Regions from separate parts of the Mesorhizobium sp. USDA 4413 genome, predicted to be linked through region 1. Evidence: riboswitches for the same ligand, from Rfam matches in the RefSeq annotation. Region 1 holds a riboswitch; each other region holds the start of a gene.
What was found. Region 1 has a riboswitch for thiamine pyrophosphate ahead of thiB (thiamine ABC transporter substrate binding subunit). Riboswitches for the same ligand answer to the same signal wherever they lie in the genome.

Region 1 (2,194 bases):
AGACCAGCTACTTGCTCATCACCGCCAGCCACTCATCCACCCAGGCCTTGCGGTTGGCCGCGACTTCCTGTGGGCTGAACAACAGGGTCTTGGTCGGCTTCACCAGTTTGTCGAAGGCCGGGTTGAGCGGCTTGTCGGTCTTTCCGGCCGGGAACATCCAGTTGGTCTCCGGAATGACGTCCTGGAACTTCGGCCCGGTCATGAAGGCGATAAACTTCTGTGCCAGCGGGTTCTTCGCGCCGGTCGTCGTGATGCCGGCAACCTCGATCTGCAGGTATTCGCCCTCCTCGAAAGAGGCCGCCTGATAGCGCTCGGTGTTCTCAGCCACCATGTGGTAGGCCGGCGAGGTGGTGTAGGAGAGTACCATCGGCGCCTCGCCCTTGGTGAACAGGCCATAGGCCTCGCTCCAGCCGGGTGTCACCGTCAGGACTTTCGACTTGAGCTTGGCCCAGGCTTCCGGCGCCTTGTCGCCATAGACAGACTTCACCCACAGGAGCAGGCCGAGGCCGGGCGTCGAGGTGCGCGGATCCTGGATGACGATCTTGTCGGTTCCGGCACCCTCGACCAGATCCTTCAGGCTCTTCGGCGGCGTCTTCAGCTTCTGCGTGTCATAGACCACGGCGAAATAGCCATAGTCGAAAGGCACGAAAGTGTCGTCGCTCCAGCCGCCCGGCACATTGATGCCCGAGACTTCGCCATGCGGCGCGAACAGGCCGCTCGCCTTGGCATCGGCGGTGAGATTGGTGTCGAGGCCAAGCACGATATCGGCCTTGGTGCCGGCGCCCTCCAGCTTGACGCGGTTGAGGAGCGCCACTCCGTCGGCCACCGAGACGAATTGGAGATCGCAGCCGCATTCGGCCTCGAATTCCTTCTTCACCGCCGGTCCCGGACCCCAATCGGCGGTGAAGCTCTCATAGGTGTAAACGGTGAGCTTGTCCTTTGCCTGGGCAGGCGCGACGCCGGCCAGGAGCGATAAAAGACCGGTTGCAACAATGAGATTGGACAGCATTGCGCGCATCGGCGCCTCCTTCGTTAGAGTGACAAGGAATTGAGGCGCCGGATGGTCCGAAACGTCTAATCCCTCCGCCGGTACAAACCGGATCAGGTTCAGCGGGTTGGCTCGATTGCCTCTCAGCCGGATCACGTCCGGCACCCCGTTAGAGCGCTTCGAGAGATAAGCGCGGCCGAAGCGCCGCGCAAGCGGAAGTTTGCCGGGCAGCTAATGTTCTGAGGCAGGACGCGGGCCGAAGCGCACTGCATCCGACTTCCGTTTCGCCCGGTGGGCTGGTAAGGGCGACGCCCATGGGCACATTCACCATTCTGCTTGGCGGCGAGCTCATTCGCACGCCCCGGCTCGAACGCCAGATCGAGGATTCGCGCGTCATCGCCGCCGATGCCGGCATCGGCCATGCCCGCATGCTTGGCCTAGTGCCGGAACTCTGGGTCGGCGATTTCGACTCGGTGCCGGCGAACCTGCCCGTAGATCTGGCCGCCGTTCCGCGAAAGATCTTCCCGACCGAAAAGGACATGACCGACGGAGAGCTCGCCATAGCGGAAGCGCTTCAGCGCGGCGCGACCAGCCTCCTGTTGGCCGGAGCCTTCGGCGGCAAGCGCGCCGACCACGCCTTCCTGCATCTGGCGCTCGCCATGCGGCTGGCCGAGGCGGGCACCACCGTGCTGCTGACGAGCGGCGCGCAGGAAGGCGTTCCGGTTTTGCCCGGCAGTGCCGGTTTCGACTATGCTGACGGCACCTTGTTTTCGGTGCTCGGCTTCTCCGAGCTCGCCGGGCTGACGGTCACCGGCGCCAAATGGCCGCTCGACCGCGTCGAGGTGGCGTTCGGCTCCTCGCTCACTATATCAAACGAGGTCAAAGGGCAGCTTGGAATCGCGCTGGAGCGCGGCCGGGCGCTGCTGCTGGCCCGCCCCTATCCTCTTCCAGAAAGCTGATATGGCGCCGCCACTCCTCAATCTCGATGGCATTAAATTGACCTTCGGCGGCACGCCGCTGCTCGACGGCGCGGCGCTCAGCGCATCCGCCGGCGAGAAGATCGCGCTGGTCGGCCGCAACGGCTCGGGCAAGTCGACGCTGCTCAAGATCGCCGCCGGGATGATCGAGCCGCAGGACGGCGAGGTCTTCCGTCAGCCCTCGGCCACGGTCCGCTATCTGCCGCAGATGCCGGACATGGACGGCTTC
Region 2 (2,194 bases), 2.3 Mb from region 1:
GATCTTAGTCAGTTCGCCAAGCGTCTCCAGCTCGGCGAACTGCGCTTTATCATTGGCATCGGCGATCGAGCCGGGGCGAAGGCCGTCGCCGAGCGAGAAGGAGACGTCATAAGCCCGGGCGATATCGCATATCTCATCGAAATGCTCGTAGAGGAAGCTTTCGCGATGATGGTGCAGACACCATTTCGCCATGATCGAGCCGCCGCGGGAGACGATGCCCGTGACCCTGTCGACGGTCAGCGGGATATAATGCAGCCGCACGCCTGCATGAATGGTGAAATAGTCGACGCCTTGCTCGGCCTGCTCGATCAGCGTGTCGCGATAGACCTCCCAGCTCAGATCTTCGGCGACGCCGCCCACCTTCTCCAGCGCCTGGTAGAGCGGCACCGTGCCGATCGGCACCGGCGCGTTGCGCACGATCCATTCGCGGATGTTGTGGATGTTGCGGCCGGTCGACAGGTCCATGACAGTGTCGGCGCCCCAGCGGATCGCCCAGACCATCTTTTCGACCTCTTCGGCCATCGAGGAGGTGACGGCGGAATTGCCGATATTGGCGTTGATCTTCACCAGGAAATTGCGGCCGATGATCATCGGCTCGCTCTCGGGGTGATTGATGTTGGCGGGAATGATCGCGCGGCCCCGCGCCACCTCGTCGCGTACGAATTCCGGTGTGACGAAATCCGGGATCGATGCGCCAAATGCCTCGCCGTCCTGTTCAAGCCTGCCGCGCAGCATCTCGCGACCGAGATTCTCGCGGATGGCCGCGAATTCCATTTCGGGCGTGATGATGCCAGCGCGCGCATAGGCAAGCTGCGTCACGGCCTTGCCGGCCTTGGCCCGCAGCGGACGGTTGCGGATCGGAAATCCCCGCGTCAGGCGCTCGCCTGTCGCAAATCCGTTGTCCTCGGGCCTGAGGTGGCGACCATCATAGGCTTCGACATCGCCGCGCGCGGCAATCCAGTCTTGCCGAAACCGGGTAAGGCCCTTCTCGATATCGGTTTCGATCGCGGGGTCGGTGTAGGGGCCTGACGGGTCGTAGACCGTCACCGGCGGCTCGCCGGCAGTCGGGTGCACCGCGATCTCGCGCATCGGCACCCTGATTCGCGGATGCAGGACGCCGGGTTTGTGGATCTTCCGCGAAGCCGGCAGCGGCCCGGTCGATACGGTCGGGGTCAGGGCATTCATTTGAGGCTCCTTTGCTCGTTGCATTGGAGACCCAGTTCTGTGCCGGAAGGATGAAAAGACGCTTCGGTTTACCTGCCGAGACAGGTCTTCGGGCATGAACTCCCGCAAAGCGCTTGCACCGTCCCTCCGCCAGTATGAACTGGATCAGGTTCAACGGGTCACTGCGCCGCAAAGCCAGCAGTATCTCAGCCCCTTGCCGGGACTCCCCTGGTGAATGCTTGCGAATTGACCGGGCCGGCGCCGCTTTGTCAAGCGCGTTCGGGCAGCGGGCAGGCCGCGGCGCTGATCGGCTGCTGATCAAACTGCGGGAAACAGTTCGCGCACATGGCGGCGACAAATCGCGCGCCCGAGACAGGGCGGGGAAGGGACAAGAAGATTGTCAAATCACCGGACTGAAAGTTCGATTCTTGCGATGAGCTCGCCTTCAATCGGCACCAAAGGTTTGCGCGTAGATCGCTTCGATGCGCCTTGCCTCGTCGTTGGTCAGCTCGGCGAATTCCTTTTGGCGGGCGCGGTTCGACAGGTGGCCACCATTCTGATGGAGGAAACGGAAGAGTAGATCGGTTAGCCGGTCGGGCAGGTCGATAAAGGTACCGATCTGTCGCCGGAAATGATCGTAGCGCTGCAGAAAAGCGGTTTCGTCGGGAAGGTCCCGTTCGATCGTCCTTTGAACGCAGGAATAGAGGAATTCGGCTTGCGGGGTTGCGTCGAAAAATCGGTAGAAATCCCCGGTGTCATTCAGCACCCGGACGTTGAATTGCGGCGTCGCTTCCCAGTGGACCAATGGCAAAAGGCGCCGGGAATAGCTCTCGAGCACGCGCCGGTACTCATCTATCTGGTCCAGGATCGCGGCCGAGACGGGAAACACCACTCCCGACGGATTGAAGCCGTGCGTGGCAAGGACGTGATGGATTAGATAGCGGTGAATACGGCCGTTTCCGTCCTCGAACGGGTGGATATAGACAAAGCCGAAGGCGAGGATAGCGGCGGCGATGACTGCATCAAGGTT
Region 3 (2,194 bases), 4.8 Mb from region 1:
TGATCGAGCCGCCACGGGAGACGATGCCCGTGATCCTGTCGACGGTCAGGGGGATATAATGCAGCCGCACGCCTGCATGGATGGTGAAATAGTCGACGCCTTGCTCGGCCTGCTCGATCAGCGTGTCGCGATAGACCTCCCAGCTCAGATCTTCGGCGACGCCGCCCACCTTCTCCAGCGCCTGGTAGAGCGGCACCGTGCCGATCGGCACCGGCGCGTTGCGCACGATCCATTCGCGGATGTTGTGGATGTTGCGGCCGGTCGACAGGTCCATGACAGTGTCGGCGCCCCAGCGGATCGCCCAGACCATCTTTTCGACCTCTTCGGCCATCGAGGAGGTGACGGCGGAATTGCCGATATTGGCGTTGATCTTCACCAGGAAATTGCGGCCGATGATCATCGGCTCGCTCTCGGGATGATTGATGTTGGCGGGAATGATCGCACGGCCTCGCGCCACCTCGTCGCGTACGAATTCCGGTGTGACGAAATCCGGGATTGATGCGCCAAATGCCTCGCCGTCCTGTTCAAGCCTGCCGCGCAGCATCTCGCGACCGAGATTCTCGCGGATGGCCGCGAATTCCATTTCGGGCGTGATGATGCCAGCGCGCGCATAGGCAAGCTGCGTCACCGCCTTGCCGGCTTTCGCCCGCAGCGGACGGTTGCGGATCGGAAATCCCCGCGTCAGGCGCTCGCCTGTCGCAAATCCGTTGTCCTCCGGCCTGACGTGGCGGCCGTCATAGGGCTCGACATCGCCGCGCGCGACGATCCAGTCTTGCCGAAACCGGGTAAGGCCCTTCTCGATATCGGTTTCGATCGCGGGGTCGGTGTAGGGGCCCGACGGGTCGTAGACCGTCACCGGCGGCTCGCCGGCAGTCGGGTGCACCGCGATCTCGCGCATCGGCACCCTGATTTGCGGATGGAGGATGCCGGATTTGTAGATCTTGCGCGAAGCGGGCAATGGCCCGGTCGATACGGTCGGGGTCAAGGCATTCATTTGAGGCTCCTTTGCTCGTTGCATTGGAGACCCAGTTCTGTGCCGGAAGGATGAAAAGACGCTTCGATCTGCCTGCTTGAACAGGTCTTCGGGCATGAACTCCCGCAAAGCGCTTGCACCGTCCCTACGCCAGTATGAACTGGATCAGGTTCAACGGGTCACTGCGCCGCGAAGCCAGCAGTATCTCAGCCCCTTGCCGGGACTCCCCTGGTGAATGGCCTAGGGTGGACGGGCCGGAGCCATCTTGTCAAGCGCGTTCGGCCCCGGACGGCAAATCGGGTTCGATGGCGCAAGCGAGAGCAATTCCAGGAAAGTGTGAACGGTCGGGCTCGGCGACTTCATCGTAGCCTTCCGTCCGGGAATTGCATCAAAACAAGGAGATCGAGCGGTTCGCCGTTTACCGCGAAACAATGAACCGCTCTAGGCGAAGGCCCAGATGTCCTCGGCCTGGAAGCCGACCTGGTAGCCGGCGGTCTTCAGCTTGACGACGACCTGGCCGATCTCGGCCGCCGGCAGCGCGCCGACCTCGATCTTGATCATGCCGGGGCGGTAGCGCTTAAGGTCGAGCTGCTCGAACACCATCCAGTCGGCGCCTTCGCAGTCGACCAGGAAAGCGTCGATATAGGTAATGCCGTTGCGGTCGAGCAGCGTCTGCAAGGTCTCCGACGGCACTTCGATGTCCTTCAGATGCTGCGCAAACTTGTTGAAGTTGGCGTCGGCCTCGCCCCAGGCGTTCTTGCCTGACATCAGGTTGGTGTCGGTGACCGATGAGCAGCCGATGAACTCGATCGGCAGCGTGCCGGCCTCGAGCGCGGCGGCATCGAAGGTGTGGACCGTGATCGTGCCGTTGGTTCTGGTCACCGCTACCGGTTCGATGATGAAGCGGTCGGCATCCGGGTAATTGGCGCGAAGCCGCTTCTGATTGTAGGGGATCGGCTCGACCAGCATGGCGCGCGCCCCCGGAATGCGGTGCAGCCAGGGTGTCACATCGTCGAACAGCGCGCCGTCGCAGGCGCCGACATTGACCATCTGGAACGGCCGGCCATTGCCCCCGAAACGTGCCTTCAGCGACGCCTTGGCGAGGAATTTCGTGCCGTGCAGCGCCGGGCCGCGATCGAGCAGGCCGGCCGGAAGGCCGAGCGACAGGAGAACGCGCGCGAAGCCCGAAAGCGAGCTCATGACTTATTTCCAGGAACGACC

Region 2: linked by a shared signal. The riboswitch ahead of thiC (phosphomethylpyrimidine synthase ThiC) and the one ahead of thiB (thiamine ABC transporter substrate binding subunit) in region 1 are both predicted to bind thiamine pyrophosphate.
Region 3: linked by a shared signal. The riboswitch ahead of thiC (phosphomethylpyrimidine synthase ThiC) and the one ahead of thiB (thiamine ABC transporter substrate binding subunit) in region 1 are both predicted to bind thiamine pyrophosphate.

What each region holds. Positions count from the first base shown of each region.
Region 1 is NZ_JBVPRP010000001.1:297,013-299,206, forward strand. It holds gene thiB (thiamine ABC transporter substrate binding subunit) at 8-1,009, opposite strand; TPP riboswitch at 1,062-1,167, opposite strand; gene ACVMIM_RS01500 (thiamine diphosphokinase) at 1,303-1,947, shown strand; gene ACVMIM_RS01505 (ABC-F family ATP-binding cassette domain-containing protein) at 1,949-2,194, shown strand, end outside.
Region 2 is NZ_JBVPRP010000001.1:2,613,972-2,616,165, forward strand. It holds gene thiC (phosphomethylpyrimidine synthase ThiC) at 1-1,185, opposite strand, end outside; TPP riboswitch at 1,289-1,404, opposite strand; gene ACVMIM_RS12550 (Fic family protein) at 1,610-2,194, opposite strand, start outside.
Region 3 is NZ_JBVPRP010000001.1:5,115,853-5,118,046, forward strand. It holds gene thiC (phosphomethylpyrimidine synthase ThiC) at 1-994, opposite strand, end outside; TPP riboswitch at 1,098-1,213, opposite strand; gene ACVMIM_RS25135 (FkbM family methyltransferase) at 1,415-2,173, opposite strand; gene ACVMIM_RS25140 (hypothetical protein) at 2,170-2,194, opposite strand, start outside.